3 regions of the Anoxybacillus andreesenii genome follow, and region 2 is predicted to be linked to each of the others. Evidence: predicted binding sites of a transcription regulator. Region 2 holds the regulator's gene; each other region holds the start of a gene.
The links. The regulator Rex, encoded in region 2, represses fermentation and respiration genes when NADH is low (regulators of the CRP and FNR family bind a similar motif). The targets are predictions, from matches to a motif close to TTGTGAAATATTTCACAA.
Positions count from the first base shown of each region.

Region 1: the regulator Rex is predicted to act here: its motif matches at 4,441-4,458, upstream of hcp (hydroxylamine reductase).
Region 3: the regulator Rex is predicted to act here: its motif matches at 1,891-1,908, upstream of J2S07_RS07170 (DUF2249 domain-containing protein).

Region 1 is NZ_JAUSTU010000005.1:161,023-166,848, reverse strand. It holds gene recU (Holliday junction resolvase RecU) at 33-647, opposite strand; gene J2S07_RS07275 (DUF2515 domain-containing protein) at 775-1,800, shown strand; gene J2S07_RS07270 (hypothetical protein) at 2,147-2,416, shown strand; gene J2S07_RS07265 (YppE family protein) at 2,491-2,853, shown strand; gene yppF (YppF family protein) at 2,889-3,098, opposite strand; gene J2S07_RS07255 (YppG family protein) at 3,318-3,881, shown strand; gene J2S07_RS07250 (Hsp20/alpha crystallin family protein) at 3,913-4,377, opposite strand; gene hcp (hydroxylamine reductase) at 4,593-5,826, shown strand, end outside.
Region 2 is NZ_JAUSTU010000036.1:2,145-7,970, forward strand. It holds gene tsaD (tRNA (adenosine(37)-N6)-threonylcarbamoyltransferase complex transferase subunit TsaD) at 1-1,005, shown strand, start outside; gene J2S07_RS19995 (ABC-F family ATP-binding cassette domain-containing protein) at 1,214-3,136, opposite strand; gene moaC (cyclic pyranopterin monophosphate synthase MoaC) at 3,299-3,793, shown strand; gene J2S07_RS20005 (redox-sensing transcriptional repressor Rex) at 3,825-4,484, shown strand; gene J2S07_RS20010 (YdiK family protein) at 4,515-4,724, opposite strand; gene J2S07_RS20015 (CPBP family intramembrane glutamic endopeptidase) at 4,721-5,458, opposite strand; gene groES (co-chaperone GroES) at 5,761-5,826, shown strand, end outside.
Region 3 is NZ_JAUSTU010000005.1:144,833-150,658, forward strand. It holds gene J2S07_RS07160 (carboxypeptidase M32) at 1-1,410, opposite strand, end outside; gene J2S07_RS07165 (DUF2249 domain-containing protein) at 1,516-1,749, opposite strand; gene J2S07_RS07170 (DUF2249 domain-containing protein) at 1,970-2,203, shown strand; gene J2S07_RS07175 (DUF2249 domain-containing protein) at 2,210-2,416, shown strand; gene J2S07_RS07180 (hypothetical protein) at 2,432-3,676, shown strand; gene J2S07_RS07185 (metal-sulfur cluster assembly factor) at 3,689-4,006, shown strand; gene J2S07_RS07190 (ATP-dependent DNA helicase) at 4,044-5,826, opposite strand, start outside.

The sequences.
Region 1 (5,826 bases), on a different contig from region 2:
CTCATCCTTCCTTATACTACAAATGAATCCTGTTATTTTAGATTTAAGATTTTATCTATTACCTTAATATAGTCAATTCTCGGTTGAAATCCAAGAGAAATCATATGCCCATATTGTTCAATTTCGGAAATAGCGATTGATTTGCGTCCTCCTTTTTCCATCCTCCTCCAAAATTGAAGGAGATACTTGCCTTCCAGTAGATAGACATCCTCAAGGGTGGAGAAGCGGAGGATGACAAAAGCAATGCCATCGTGTTTTAACACAGCTTCCATATGCTTAATTTGATGCTTATGAAAGTTCTTCAATGGAAATGATGTTTTGAAACGGGTTTCCTTTGCTTCGAAATCGATGTATCTGCCTTTGTATACACCATTATAATCAGTGGTGGATGCTTGTTTGAAATATGCCTCTCGGATTACTGCAGCACTTCTTTTGGGATAATCCACTTGGACGATTTGGACAGGTGTTGGTTTTTTGTGAATGACAGCAATCCCACTCTGCAAATAATATTCGTTCGTCTCATTTAAGTCTTCCTCTAATGTCATTCCTCTATTGCTGTATTGGAAATTTTTCTCCTTCGGTTTTGATGGTAGTTTGTCACGGTTTGAAGGAATGAATTTCTTCCCGTTCGGATAATGGAATTCCATTTTATTCACCTCGCAGACTAAGGAGTTCTGAAAAGAGCCCTCACTATCATACCAAAAGACACCTTTCTTTGGTTGAATAAAAAGCACTAATTAAATGAATTCTAAAAACTAAGACGATAAAAAGAGGGTGGTCCTCATACTTGACGCCCAGTATTCAACACTAGCTGCAGTTGAAAAAAATCTCCTTCCTTATATTGAAATGCAGGAATTCAAGCATAATCTTGATAACATCTCAAGAACGGAGGCCTATCTCCAATTTTACCAGAGGTATCCTGAAATTAAATGGGCCTTCCTTGCTCACATGGTTTCTCGCAACGCTGGGTGGAATATGTGCGATCTTGAAGGAAAGTGGCTCACTCAGTTGCTTAATAAGGAAAAAAGAAACCTGCTGTATCACACCTATGAGCGCGCAAATTGGCTTATCTTTCATGATGCCTATCCACAGCTATTGCTCTATCATTATTCGACGAAAATGCATACACCAATGTTTCATCTCTTAAAGTTTTTCCATGTTTCTCAGTTTATGGTGGGTGAGTGGGAACGCTTCTGGAAAGATAGAGACGAGGAAAGATTGTTAGTTGCCCTCATCATCAATGAGCAGAATGTGATTCAAAAACCGGTCATTCTCGATCCCCTATATAAGAAAAAAGTATTCCATACCTTTCTATTTTCCGTTCATGAGCGGTTACATAATAGCTATGTATTATTTCCTACGGTTCATGGAGAGCTGTTTGGGGCAAGTGTCTATGGATTTAATCTTGTTGATAGGAGAATTGAGTTAGGTAAGAGGTTAGCATCGATTTTATTTGAAAAAGCTTTATATCCGCATTTTTATCAATTTGCTGTCAATACAATTCATACCGGCTCTCGTTACGACTATGAGCAATACCTCCAACCTATTCCTGCTAGAATAACACCTGAATTAAGACAGGCTTTTCCGGTCATTCGGCATTCGATTCATCAATATGAAGATTGGACTTCAATAAGAAGGATAAAGAAACAATGGTTTACCAGCAGGTTAAGGCATCAGCATCCCATAAGACTCACCGATTGGTATAAAAGAAAAAAAAGGAGCCTTCACCGTGGAATTCAGCTTAAGAACTTTTTCACGCGGCTCCTAAGGGATAAAAAAGAGAGTTTGGGCCGAGAATAACCCCAAACTCTTTTCTCTGCTATTAGGTTGATGGACGATCAGGTCCTTCAAGCTTCTTATCGCCATACCCAGCTTTTGTTTCCTCCAGCTTTTTTGGCTGCGAATTTCTTTCTTTGCCCTTTTTCTTCATAACAACACCTCCATCCTTAGTCTGCGCCCGCTTCTTATTTTCATTCGTGTCGAATCAAGCTCCATCGGATGAAAAATAATTCTATCTTTGCCGAATAAAAACTAGTTTTGTCACCTGTGGAGGATGTCCTCTACAAAGAGAGAATAATATGCATAGATATGAGGGTAGAATGCAATACATGAGATGACCGTTATATTTATGGGAGGGAAAAGGGCAATGGAAAATAATCAACTTCCAAAGGAAGAATTACTCGAGAAACTGACGGAGATCTATGATCAGCTTGAGGAGCTAGAGAAAACTCTCGATTCGAATCTATCTGAGCACAGAAAGAAGAGGATGAACGATCATGTTTCTAAGCTTAATTCCTGTGATGACCGACTATCTAAAATAGAAAACGCATTTGAGAGCCGAAGAAGTCAGTTCGATAGTATTCACAAATCAAAATACCATTCAAGACCCAATATGAAGCTTGAATTAGGATTCTAAACTGAATAGAATGATACTAGGGAAAGTAGCTTGCCTGAGCTACTTTATTTTTTGTTTGAAAGAGGGTGTCGTTATTGGAACAATCTGTGCTGTTATTGGATTTAACAAAGAAGCTTTTGAACTATACGGATGACTGCTCGAAGACCTTTGAGAAGTCTAAGGAAAGTCAGCAAAAAGGGGATTTTTATACTGAGGTGAAGCCTTTTGCTGATGATGTAAAAGCAGTGAATGAAAGGTGGAGGCCGCTAGCGCTCACATGGATAAGGGAAAATAAGCCAAAGCACTTGCATGAAAAGCAAATTGAATCAGCCTCAGAGCAAATGGAATTGCTGTCAGTACAAGCTTTTTTCCCAGACACCAGCAGGACCCGATTTATTAATTATTTGCAATCGGTTCGTTTTATCCTTACTTCATTAATTGAATGCTTGGAACAATAAAAAAAGCTCCTTCAAGGAGCTCCAAAATTGCAGGGTTATTGATTAACATGGGACTGTTCTTCATTCTCATCACTAGGCATTTTGGCACCTTGTGATTCTAGCTCACGAACAAGCTTCTTGTATTCACTAGAAGAAATTTCATTAAAGATATAGGCTTTTTTCGCAAAGTCTAATAACTCATTTACATCTTCTGTACGGTATTGCTTATGGTGTGAAAATCTTTCCTGAAGATCGTGAACATACATAAGAAAATCCTCCCCATCCCCTAATTTGTTCGCTATATAGCTTGTTTATAATCTTTTTCTACGTTTTATCGTAACACGAAAGTAAATCTCTAGTTAATTTTTTAAATATTAAAACTTCCGACAGTATCTCGCAATAACTGACAGGTTTTTAATATTCACATGTAGGCGATTGATTCATAAATTATATTAAGTGTGCTTAAACAAGGAGGGGATCTTCATTTGTTTGGACAATTAAGAAGAAGTGGTCAATCGTATTTTATCCCTCCCATGCCTATTGCGAATCCGTACCAAATGGGAGTCAATCAAGGAGGTAGCTTTCAGAGAAATCCCCATCATGTCAATCCCTATTTTCCTTCACCGATGTATATGGGATATCCGTTTGGCCAAGATATGAATGCGATGGCTAATCAAAATGGAGCCCATCCAGGCTATTGGGGGAATCCTCAATGGCAACAAGGGGTTAATGGCAATCAAAATTACACTGGCGATCAAAATTATCCTGCTGAATGGATCCTTCAAAATCCATTGCAGCCGAAGAAAAATCAGGGCGGGGGAATGAATCAAGCACTCGCAGCTAACCCCTATCCCTATATGCATCCATACCCAAAGCCGAGCCTCGTCAACCGCCCACCATCTGGGGTTAATTCCATCATGAACTCATTCAAAACACAGGACGGAAACCTCGACCTAAATAAAATGCTGGATACAGCCGGGCAAATGATGAATGCGGTAACCCAGGTTTCAGGGCTCGTCAAAGGATTAGGGGGAATATTCAAAGTCTAAATGTAAAAAAACGACCGGCACTGGTCGTTTTTTAATTCTCGTATATATCAATCTTTTTTCCTTTTTGCTTAGGAACACGAATTTTCAATAATCCATTTTGATAAGTGGCTTTTACTCTCTTTTCATCAATTGGCTGGCCTAAGTATATATTTCTAGTCATTTGTTGCATCGATTTACTCTTTTTATAATAATTTTCAGACTCATTTTCTTCGATAATTTCTTCCGTATTTTTCACAGAAATGGTGATGGATCTTTCCAGTACATCAATGCTGATCTGTTCACGCTTGATTCCTGGTAGCTCGGCAATAATGACTTGTTCATCATCTGTCTCCCGCAATTGAACTGGAAAGGAAGGCAGTGGCATTTGAAAGAATTCATCGATGCTTTGTAGGAAACCCTTGACAGGTCTCATGTGAAAGAACTCGTTCATCATCGTTCTAAATTCATTAAAAGGCTCCTGATTTTTCCCCTTGTTCTCGGGTAGCTTGCTAGACATATGATTCCCCCCAATAATATTAATCAATACAGTCTATTCACCTATTAATTTCGTGTTAAAGATTTATGGAATATTTGACAAAAAAGTAAACAATCCATTGTGATATTTTGAACAATTCTTGAACGATGATTTAGATGTGATCTAGATCACTCAGAAAAAAATGGGAGATAGGTATGCTGTTACAGTACTAGTTAATAGAGAGGGGATTTCATAATATGTTCTGCTACCAATGTGAGCAAACACCAGCAGGGGGATGTAAGGTTGTTGGTGTATGTGGAAAAGATGAAACAATTGCCAGCTTACAAGATACGATTATTTTTGGATTGAAGGGTATTGCCGCTTATCGCACCCATGCGAATCAATTAGGCGCTACGGATCCTTTTGTTGACGCAACTACACATGAAGCTCTTTATATGACACTTACAAACTCAAACTTTAATGTGCAAGAGCATATTGATATGGCGATGAAGGTGGGCAGTGCAGCTGTACGCATGATGGAGGTACTGGATGAAGCCCATACGAAACGTCTAGGTATTCCAGAGCCTATTCGCGTATCACAAAATAAGGTAGAGGGGAAAGCGATTATTGTAACAGGGCATAATCTCTTCGCTCTAGAGGAGCTATTAAAGCAAACAGAGGGCAAGGGCATCAATATTTATACTCACTCTGAGATGCTGCCAGCCCATGGATACCCTGCATTGAAGAAGTATTCTCATCTTAAAGGGAACCTAGGAAAAGCATGGTATGATCAAAGACGCTTATTTGAAAAATTCAACGGCGCTATCCTTGCGACTACAAACTGTGTAATGCCAATTAAAGGCTCTTATGCGGACAGAATGTTCTCCTACGAAGTAGCAGGACTTGAAAATGTCCAAAAGATTGTGAACGATGATTTCACACCACTTATTGAAAGAGCTCTTGAATTACCTGAGGCTTACATCGATTCTGAAGAAACATTACTTACAGGCTTCCACCATGAAACAGTACTAGGCCTAGCACCTGAAGTTATTGCAGCTGTTAAGGAAGGCAAAATCAAACGTTTCTTCGTCATTGCTGGCTGTGACGCACCTGGTAAGGGTGGGGAATACTACCGTGAGCTTGCGACTTCATTGCCTCCTGAAACCGTGATCCTTACAACTTCATGTGGTAAATTCCGCTTCAACGATGTCGATTACGGTACAGTCCCAGGAACTGATATTCCACGCTATATCGACCTTGGACAATGTAATAACTCAGGTTCGACTGTAAAAATTGCGAAAGCATTAGCAGAAGCGTTTGAATGTGAAATCAATGAATTGCCTGTAAGCATTGTTCTATCTTGGTTCGAGCAAAAAGCCGTTGCGATTCTTCTTGGCTTATTTAGCTTAGGCATTCAAGATATCCGCATTGGACCAAAACCACCTGAATTCATTTCAGAAGGGGTTATGAATGTCCTTCAGGAAACATTTA
Region 2 (5,826 bases):
ATATTAGGAATTGAGACAAGCTGTGATGAAACAGCAGTTGCCATTATTAAAAACGGACGTGAGATTGTTGCGAATGTAGTCGCTTCACAAATCGAAAGCCATAAGCGATTTGGAGGAGTGGTTCCTGAGATAGCCTCCCGTCACCATGTCGAACAGCTGACGATTGTATTAGAAGAAGCCTTGCATCAAGCAAAGCTAGAGATTTCTGATATGGACGCTATTGCTGTTACAGAAGGGCCAGGGCTGGTCGGAGCTTTATTAATTGGTGTCAATGCAGCGAAGGCGCTTGCTTTCGCACATAATATACCACTCGTCGCAGTGCATCATATTGCAGGGCATATTTATGCTAACCGGCTGGTGAAAGAGATGAAATTTCCTCTCCTTGCTCTGGTCGTATCAGGTGGACATACAGAACTTGTCTATATGAAGGAGCATGGACATTTTGAGGTTATCGGTGAGACAAGAGACGATGCCGCTGGAGAAGCCTATGATAAGGTAGCTCGAGTATTAAATATGCCTTATCCAGGAGGTCCGCATATTGATCGGTTGGCGCAAACAGGTGAGCCTACATTGAATCTCCCGAGGGCATGGCTTGAGGAAGGCTCCTATGATTTCAGCTTCAGTGGACTCAAATCAGCTGTGATTAATACCGTTCACAATGCCGAGCAGCGTGGGGAGAAAATTGCTCCAGAAACCCTTGCTGCGAGCTTTCAGGAGAGTGTCATTGATGTATTAGTGACGAAAACCCTTAAGGCTACAAAGGAATATAATGTGAAGCAGGTGCTTCTCGCAGGCGGTGTAGCTGCAAATAAAGGGCTCAGAACCCGACTTGAGCAGGTTTTTGAGGATGAGGATGTCGAGCTCATCATACCACCGCTCTATCTTTGTACGGATAATGCAGCGATGATTGCGGCTGCCGGCAGTATCTTTTTCGAAAAAGGTCAAAGAGCCGAATTAAACTTGAACGCAAATCCAGGATTAGATATTTCTATCCACAATATTTAATAGAACCAGGACAAAATCCTCTCATTATAGAGGATTTTTTTTGTGGATAAACAAAGAAATTATGTGAATAATGTGGATAAATACGAATTAAACTGTGGATAATGTGGAAAACCCTGTGGAGAGCTGTTGTAATCCTATTTTTATTGTGAATAAGATTGTGGAAAAAGAAAACCGGGATAGTTCGTCTATCCCGGTGCTACAGTAGTTCCTATTCAGCCAATTCTGACCATTCCTCTAATAAGCTATCTAGCTTTTCTTTTGCCGCATCATTTGCTTTCGTAATTTCAAGAACCTTTTCATGATCCTGAAAGATTTCGGGTTCACAAAGTAATTGTTCATTTTCCCCGATGCTGTTTTCGAGCTCCTCTATTAGTTTTTCAATTTCTTCTATTCTTCTCTTTCGTTGTCGCTCTAATCTTTTTGCTTCTTTATCCTGTTGATAACTCGATTTTTCTTGAGTTTCCTGTTGATGAACTGTGGATATTTCTTTCTTCTCAAGCTCCTTTAATTCTTCAAACTCCAGCTTCTTTTCCACATAATAATCATAGTCACCAAGGAATTCCGTTGCATGAGTCGAGCTAAGCTCGATAACTTTAGTAGCAATTCGATTAATGAAATAACGATCGTGCGAAACAAAAAGGATCGTACCTGGATAATCAACGAGGGAGTTTTCCAATACCTCTTTACTGTCCAAATCCAAGTGGTTCGTGGGTTCATCTAGGATTAAGAGATTTGCCTTTTGCATCATTAGTTTGGCTAAAGCCAGTCGTGCTTTTTCACCACCACTTAAGGAAGAAACCGTTTTGAGAACATCATCTCCAGAGAATAAAAAGTTGCCGAGTACGGTGCGAATATCCTTTTCATTCATTAGTGGGTAGTCATCCCATAGCTCATTTAATACTCTTTTGTTGGAGGTCAGTTCTGCCTGTTCCTGGTCATAATAGCCGACTGTGACATGGGAGCCAAAGCGGATATTACCGTTAATTTTGGGGATTCGTCCAATAATCGTCTTTAATAAGGTAGATTTCCCAATTCCATTTGGACCCACGAGAGCGATACTATCTCCTCTAGTAAGTCGAAAGGTAAGGTCTGTACTGACCGTATCCCCATCATAGCCAACGGACAAGGAATCTACCATGAGAACGTCATTCCCACTTTGCCGCTCAATTTCAAAACCAAAGGAGGCTGATTTCTCATCTCCAAGTGGCCTGTCCATAATTTGCATTTTATCCAGCTGTTTTCTTCTGCTTTGCGCTCGTTTCGTCGTCGAAGCTCTCGCCAAATTTCGTTGGATAAAATCCTGGAGCTTGGCTATCTCCTCCTGCTGCCTTTCATACTGTTTCATTTCCCGATCATAATTTGCTGCCTTTTGATCTAAATAAGCACTGTAATTCCCGAGATATTTCGTTATATGAAGCCTTGAGATTTCATATACTTGGTTGACCACCTTATCTAGAAAATAGCGGTCATGAGAGACAATCAAAATGGCGCCCTCATAGCCTTGCAAATAGCCTTCGAGCCAGGACAATGTTTCAATATCCAGGTGGTTTGTCGGCTCGTCCAAGATTAAAATATCAGGCTTCTTGAGCAACAGCTTCCCAAGGGCTAACCTAGTCTTCTGCCCACCGCTTAGGCTTGAGATTTTGGTTGAGTAGTCAAAGGTGTGAAACTTAAGTCCATGTAATACAGAACGGATATCTGATTCATATTGATAGCCACCATTTTCTTTAAAGGTAACCTGAAGAATATCGTAGTCCTTGAGGATGCGCTCGTATTCTGAAGGGTTAGTATAGACGGATGGGTTAGCCATTTTTTCTTCTAATTGGCGCAATTGTTTTTCCTGTTCTTGTAGGTCCTCAAAGACAGTCAGCATTTCCTCCCAAATGGAGCAATCCGAATCTAAGCCCGTATTCTGTGCTAAGTAGCCGATTTCCACATCCTTTGGTTTAATGATTTCCCCTGATTCATAGGAAAGCTGTCCTGCTATTATTTTGAGAAGGGTGGATTTACCTGCACCGTTTCGTCCAACGAGGGCAATGCGGTCACGAGTTTGCACTTCCAGCTTGATATTCGTTAAAATGGGATCAGCCCCATATGATTTTGATAATTGATTTACCTGCAATAAGATCATCGTTTTCACCTCAGTATTTCTAGCAATAGTGTAACGTACAAAAATGGGAACGGCAATAAAAGAAGGTTATGGGCGGTATTTAAAAATCTTTTGTGAAAGTCATAACAATGTTTTCACAAATCTGTCAAAATAGTGTATAGTTTGAAGTGAGGTGTATAGAATATGGCTGAATTTACTCATTTTAACGAAGAAGGCAGAGCCAAAATGGTCGACGTTAGTGATAAAAAGGAAACGGTTAGGACCGCAATTGCTAGCTCAAGTATTACGGTAAATAAAGAGATATATGACCAAATAACCAACAATACAATTAAAAAAGGGGATGTCCTAGCCGTCGCACAGGTGGCGGGAATTATGGCCTGCAAAAAGACTGCAGATATTATTCCAATGTGCCATCCGATTCCGCTAACAGGTGTGAACATTACCTTCAGATGGGAGCGAGAGAATGAAAATTATCGTCTCATCATTTTGGCCTCAGTCAAAACAAAGGGAAATACAGGAGTAGAAATGGAAGCGCTAACGGCTGCGTCGGTCTGCGCCTTGACGGTTTACGATATGTGTAAGGCCGTTGATAAAGGGATGGTCATCGGAAAAACCTACCTCGTTGAAAAAACAGGTGGAAAAAACGGTGATTTTAGAAGAGAGAATGAGATTTTATAAGCTAGACTTATGATAGGGTGGGGGAAATAGGATGAGTAATGATACAGTGAAAATTCCTCAGGCAACAGCAAAAAGGCTGCCGTTATACTACCGGTTCTTAAAGAATTTACATTCATCAGGGAAGCAGAGGGTATCATCTGCGGAGCTTAGTGAAGCGGTAAAGGTAGACTCTGCAACGATTCGTAGAGATTTTTCGTACTTTGGAGCATTAGGGAAAAAGGGTTATGGGTACAATGTGAACTACCTATTGAGTTTTTTCCGTAAGACACTTGATCAGGATGAGTTAACAAATGTAGCCCTAATAGGGGTTGGAAATCTTGGAACGGCCTTCTTAAATTATAATTTCCTCAAAAACAATAATACAAAGATTGCTGTTGCCTTCGATGTAGCTGAAGATAAAGTGGGCACAACCATCGGGGATATAACTGTTTTTCACATGGACGATATGGAAAAAGTGATCAAAGAAGAGAACATCACGGTCGCTATCTTAACCGTTCCTGCTCAGTTCGCCCAGTCGATTACAGATAGGCTGGCAAAGGTAGATGTAAAAGGGATCCTTAATTTCACACCAGCAAGGCTAACGGTTCCTCCGACAACACGAGTCCATCATATTGACCTTGCAGTTGAATTGCAGTCATTGGTCTATTTCTTAAAGCATTATACGGTGGATGAGGAAGAAGTAGTGGAATAAAATGAAATGAAATGAGCCTTTTTGAAGGGCTCATTTCTTATTTTTCTGGATAGATTTAAGCTTAAAATGGAAGAAGACCATGCGAAGACCGCCTCCTATATCAAAGGTGGCTAAGAGAATGAGCAGGTAGGTAAAAAAGCCCCATTCCCCAGTTTGCTGCAGGTTTTGGATGGCGAAAAAAGTAAAAAATAAGCCAAACACAATATATAGAATTCCTGAAAACAAGGTAGACTGTCTCATAGGAAAAAACCTCCAATGAAGCTTTGCACCTTGTCGGCTTCTCGGAAAATCCGTTCTATGTCTTCTTTATATACGGATTGGACGAGTACAACAAAGGTATTCATAGCGACATGTGCACAGATTGGCACAATGATTCGTTTTGTTTTGATATAAAGAAAGGCAAAGGTAAAGCCCATTGCTGAATACAAAAGTAAGTGTTCAGGCTCCATATGCGCCAGGGCGAAAATAATGGAGCTGATCAAAGCCGCAATGAAAAAATTGAACTTTTTATAAAGTGAACCGAACAATATTTTTCGAAAGACAATTTCTTCAAGAATGGGACCAATAACAGAACTTACTAATACAACAATAGGAAAAGACTCAATAAGTGAAAGAATTTGCTGTGTGTTCTCCGAGCCCAATTCAATCCCCAGCCATGTTTCAATATTTGCGGCTAGGCTCTGGGAAAATAAAGCAAGAAACACACCTAAGATCGCCCAGACCGTTGACTGAGTCACGGATGCAGCGTTTCGATCGGGTATGGGGTTTTTCCATTCATTTTTCAACAGTAATAACACAATAAGCAAGGTGACAGCAAAGCTAAAAACGATCCAAATCGCAACTGAATATATGGCCATGTCTTCCAAACTGTGTCCCAATAATATGCCTGCAAAAGTGACACCTGGCACACCCACAAAGCTTGAAAGATGCATCCCCATGTAAGCAACTAATATATACCAATATTCCTTTTTCAAAATGTGATTCCCCTTTAATAACTATCTCAACATGCACTATAACCCATTCTACTAGTAAAAAGATGATAGATACAAATTTAAATTATAAAAAAGTGTATGGCTGGATAATTTTTCAACTTCTGTATATACTTTGAAAGGTTGTGCAAAAAAAGATGTTAGGATAGCAACAAAAATTAAGGAAAATTTTACGCATGATACTTGCAAAAAATTTAGGAATTCATTAATATAATAAATGTGTTAGCACTCATGAGTATCGAGTGCTAATAAAAAATTACATATTTTATTTGAGGAGGTTGTTTCACTTGTTAAAGCCACTAGGAGATCGCATTGTTATTGAGTTAGTTGAATCGGAAGAAAAAACTGCAAGC
Region 3 (5,826 bases), on a different contig from region 2:
CGCTCCAAATTGATGGATATGATGGGTTAGCCATTCTTGAATCGGCTTAAGCTCCCCTTTTTCGAGCAACTCATCATATTCAGGAAGGTCCTTTAGCATCGTATTCTTGAATTGAGCGGCATACAAGAGACCCAAGGCATAGGATGGGAAGTAGCCAAACATACCTCCTGACCAGTGAACATCCTGCAGAACTCCATTTGCATCCGTATCAGGTCTAATTCCTAAGTATTCCTCATATTTATCATTCCAAATTTGAGGCAAATCCTTTACTTCAATTTCATCATTAAATAAGCCTTTTTCTATTTCATAACGGATGATCACATGAAGTGGATAAGTTAGTTCATCTGCTTCAATACGAATGAGGGATGGCTTTGATTCATTAATCGCACGATAATACTCTTCCAGCGTAACCTTATCAAACTGGCCGCCTGCGTATGATTTTAATAGATCATAATTCTTCTTCCAGAAATGAAAATTACGGCCTACTAGATTTTCATAGAAAAGTGACTGGGACTCGTGGATTCCCATGGAGGTACCCGTGCATAATGGTGTCCCTACTAAATCCTTTGAAATATTTTGCTCATATAAAGCATGCCCGCCCTCATGAATCGTTCCAAATACAGCTACGCGGAAATCACTTTCATCATACTTCGTCGTAACCCGGACATCTCTATTATTGATGGTGATTTCAAAAGGATGCACCGTTTCATCCAAACGTCCAGCTTGGAAATCGTAGCCCATCTGTTCGAGAATCTCGATGCTTAGATCACGCTGCTTTTCCTTTGGAAAGTGTTCAAATAGAAAGGAAGTATCCGGCTTATGACTAGATTCAGAGATTGCTTTCACAAGGGGTACGATTTTTTCACGCAAATCACCAAAAACTTGATCGAGTACTTCGACAGTAATTCCTGGTTCATACATGTCTAGCAAAGTATTATATTTATTGCCTTCGTATCCCCAATATGTAATGAACCGTTTATTGGTTTCAATCAGCTCTTCAAGATAAGGTTTAAACATGTCAAAGTCAGACTTTTCCTTTGCTTCCTCCCACACGCTTTCTGCCTTCGATTGAAGAATGACATATTGCTTGTACTCTTCAGCAGGAATCTTCTTATTTCTCTCATACTCTTTTTTGCAATGCTCTACGGTCTTTTTCGTGATTTCTGAGATAACTCCTACCGCATCTGCTTCTGAAAGTCTTTCAATAAAGAAGCCCATCTTATCTGAGGTAGACATGTCAAATACCTCAGCGGATAGGATTCCAATCACCTGTGAACGCTGTTCTACTCCCTTCTTAGGAGCCCCCGTGCGCAAATCCCAAAAAATTAGCGAAAGTGCCTCTCCATATGCACTCATTTTCCCTACATATTCTAAAAACTCCTGCTCTACTTGCTTTACTGTTTCACTCATACTGTTCCTCCTATTAATGCGACTACTCCTCCATTTTATCACATTTTTCAGAATAGTTGTTGAAAAAAAGAGAGAGCAGAATCAATAAGCTGCTCTCTCCTCCCATTATTTTTTCCCGATTGCCACCCTCCAGATCTCTGGACCCTCCTCAAGATATTCCCATGAGAACTCATCAGGCTTCTCAATCATGAATTGATACCTTAATGGTTTAGGATCATGATCATTAATCAAAAGCATGAATTCACCTGGGTTCAGAGATTCGAAGGTATTCAATATGGTTGGATGCTTCTCTTTTGGTGGATAATTCGGTGCAATCACCTGTGCTGCAAATTCTATCATTTCAATCACTCCAATATCATTTTGAAATTAGATAGGCTTCAAATGTTCTCTGTCCTATCGCTTACAATCAAAAGTATAGATGGGTTCTTTCTTTTGGAAAGTGAGTGTCATCACACAGCCAAAAAAAATATTTTTGTTCAATTGTGATGCATATCACGATATGGTTGGATGAAAATGATTATCATTAAACTACAAATGACAGATAAAGGAGATATTAAAAATGGAGAAAAAAATAATTGAATTGGACGTACGTGAGGACCTAAAAAATAAGATCGAGCCCTTCCAAAAGATTATGGAAGCAGTGAAAGGTCTAGAGGCCGGAGATATCTTTATTCTTCACGCACCCTTTAAACCAACTCCTCTTTTACCCATTCTAAAAGCAAAGGGCTTTGAGCATGAACTAGAGGAAGTTGAGAAGAAGCATTGGAAAATTACTTTTACAAAAAAGGGGTGAGCGTACATGATGTTGGACAATCGAGGTTTAGAACCACCACAGCCAATGATGAGAACTCTAAAGGCATTGGAAAAGCTGCAAACGGGTGAGACCTTAAAAATTATCAATGACCGCAGACCTATGTTCTTATATGAACAATTAGATGAATTAGGCTATAAGCATACCACTGAACCGAATGAGGATGGTAGCTATACGATTGAAATCACGAAATAAGGACAGTGAGATGACATGATACCACAAAATATGGGTAGCGAAACAAATATTAAACTACCTTTTTCCTTCATATTGTTTAGCATCATTGCGATCGTTGGCTCTCAAATCATTCTTCTTTTTCAAGGGGAAGCCCTTCTAAATGGGAGTTTTCGGATCCCGGCCATTTGGTCAGCCGCCCATTTGTTTATACTGGGCTGGGCTCTAATGATTGCAATGGGAGCGATGTATCAGCTTGTACCTGTAGCCTTTCTAACGCCGATTTGGAACGAAAAATTTGGGTTTATTCAATTTACTGTGACCGCAGTTGGGATTGTGTGGTTTGCCATCACCCTTTATGCAGCGCCCCAAAGCGCACTTATCCCTGGTATCGTGATGCTCTTAGGGATTCTTATGTTTCTTTTGCAGATGTGGATGACCTTAAGAAAACAAGCGAAACCGAATATCCTAACCCTTTTCGTTGGCACCGCGTTAATTTGTCTGTTCTTAACGATCCTGATCGGAATTACGATGGTTGTCAGCATGAGAACAGGCTTTGCCAAAGACCATTATTCGTTCCTATTCCATAGCCACCTGCTTCTAGGGACTGCTGGATGGTTTACACTATTAATCTTTGGATTTTCCTATAAAATGGCACCAATGTTCTCGCTTGCCCATGGCTTTGCAATGAAGCTAGCGGGTTATGTGTACAGCTTTTATATGTCAGGTTTGGTTTTCATGGTAGGCTCCTTCGCCCTTGATCAACCACTTTTACTAAAAGGTGGATTGCTTTTCTTACTTATCGGTTTTAGCCTTTTTGCCTACCATGTTTATACCATTATTCAAAAAAGAATCAAGAAAAAGCTCGATCGCCCATTTAGCTTTGCCTTGCTTGCGATCATCTTTGGAGAGGTGATTCACCTACTAGCATTTTTAGCCGCTTTGTCGAACCATTTTACAAGCTTCATTGGTCCTTTAATGGTTGCCTATTTAATGCTCTGGATTGCCTTTAGCATTATTGGGTATTTGTATAAAATTGTTCCATTCCTGTGGTGGACTCATAAGTATTCGAAGGTGATAGGGAAAAAAGATGTTCCTTCCTTGAAGGACATGATGAACGAGAAAATTGCTCTGCCGCTCTTTATTGCTTTTACGATTGGGGTATTGGCCGTTGCCATTGGACTGGTGTTAAAAATTAGTATTCTTTTCTATATCGGTCAATCCATCGTTACTTTGGCGGCAGTGATTTTTGGTGCTGTGATTATGAGCGTGATGAAAAAATAGGAGGGATTCACGATGAATCTACAAGAACAAGTAGCACTTATCGAAAAAATTCGTACAAACTTGAAAAGAGTCTATGACCCTGAATTAAATATTAATGTAGTGGACCTAGGATTGATCTATGATATTTCCTTGCTTGAGGACCGGATCGCAGCGATTACGATGACTCTGACAACTCCAGGCTGCCCGCTTCATGACAGTATCGTAAGTGGTGTAAGATATTGTGTTGAAGAAATGGAAGAGATTGATGAGGTGGACGTACAGCTCGTTTGGGAGCCAGCATGGACTCCTGAAAGGATGACAGAGGATGGCTTAAGGGCCATTGGCAGATAAAGGAGAGAGACAGCCGGCGGGCTGTCTCTTCTTTTGTTTAGATAGTAACTTCCGTCGGTAAAACCTGTTTTATTTTTTCAATCGTTTGCTGATCGATGTCCTCATTGATCAATATGTGAACCTTCCCTTTATCCTCATGGGTCCGAATGAGGCGACCGATGCCTTGTCTCAGGCGAAGAATCATATAAGGCATGTCCACTTCTTCAAACGGATCGTCGGTTCCTTCCCGCTTGGTCGTAAAGACAGGGTCATAAGGCGGGAACGGCAGGTCAAAGATGATGACATTTTCTAGAGATGGTCCAGGAACATCGAGCCCCTCCCATAGATGAGTCGTGCAAAGAACAGAAGCCTCGTCATTTTGAAAATGAGACACCAATGTACTGATTTCAGCATCCCCTTCAAAATATAGAGGAAAATTGGTTTTTCCTACAGCATATTCCTTAAAGTTCACCATATCCTCGTCGTTCGTAAAGAGTACAAGACCTCTCCCATTTGACGCCTGCAAGCTTTCTAATGTATAGGCGAGCTTCTCCTCTAGGCCGTTTGAGAAAACAGGCATTCTGATCTCCATATTCTCATCATAATCAAATGGAGAAGCAACAGAGAACGAAAGATAATCCTTAATTCCAAGGCTGCCTGCAATATACTCAAAGGAGCCATTTTCAGAAAGGGTAGCAGATGAAAAAACAAATGGTTTTCTTTGTGAAAAGACTTCTTCTCTCAAGATGTCCTCAACCATTCTCGGCATGATGACTAAGGTTCTCTCTTCGTTGTTTTCCTCAAACCAAATGATCCCCTTTAATTCCTTAAGAAAAAGAGATAAAGAATACGTAATCTGTTCTAAATACTCTTCCACAATTTTGAGATCATATTCGTTTATGACATACATTTCGCTTTCAAAAACAAGCTCTTCCTCAAGGGATAACAGAAGCTGCTGTAGGTTTTTGCCACAGCTCAGGACCTCCCTTGTCTTCACTACAGCTTGTTTATCTGAATCTGTACTTTTTACAGATGTATGTGCTAATGCTTGAAAAAACCGTTCATTTTCAACGAGGGCTTCATCGATAATATGAAGGGTCCTCTCCCGCACATTATTCTCCATTAGTCTCGTGAGGAGTGTTTCCAATGTCAGCTCTGAAAAGCGATAGGTTAGTGCCTTTTGACTGGCATATTCAAGCAGATGTCCCTCATCAAAGACCACGCAGGAGCTCTCTGGCAATAGCGGCAATTGGCCTTCTCTTTTGCGAGATTCCTTTGTCCATACATGCTCCATATAGAAATCATGGGAGCAAATGATTAAATCTCTGGCATTACGGTAATAGTCTCGATGAAGGGTTTGGCCGCAGCGATGCCTTTGGTCACAGGTAAAGCAATCCTGCAAGGGGTCCCAGCCTATCCCGGCCCACTCCTCATTCGTTAATTCAGGGTAATCCTTTCTATCTCCATAATGCCGGTAGGATTGCATGGAAGATTCTTGATGGACAAAATCAGGGAGACTGTCATACACGGTGCTAAAAGGCTCACCCTCTGTGACCAACTTGTCTAGCTTATTAAGACAAAGGTATTGATCCCTGGATTTTGCAAGACGGACATCGATATTGAGATCCAACGCTTTTTCAAGCCGGGCAATGTCCCCTTCTTTTTTTACCAATTGTTCTATGAGGGTTTCGTCAGCACAGGCAATGATAGCCGGCTTATTCGTATATCGAGCATAACAAATGGCGTATAGGAGGTAGACAATCGTCTTTCCTGTTCCGACTCCTGCCTCTGCAAAAATAACCTTCTTTTCCTTAAATGCCTTTTCTAACTGAAAGGCCATA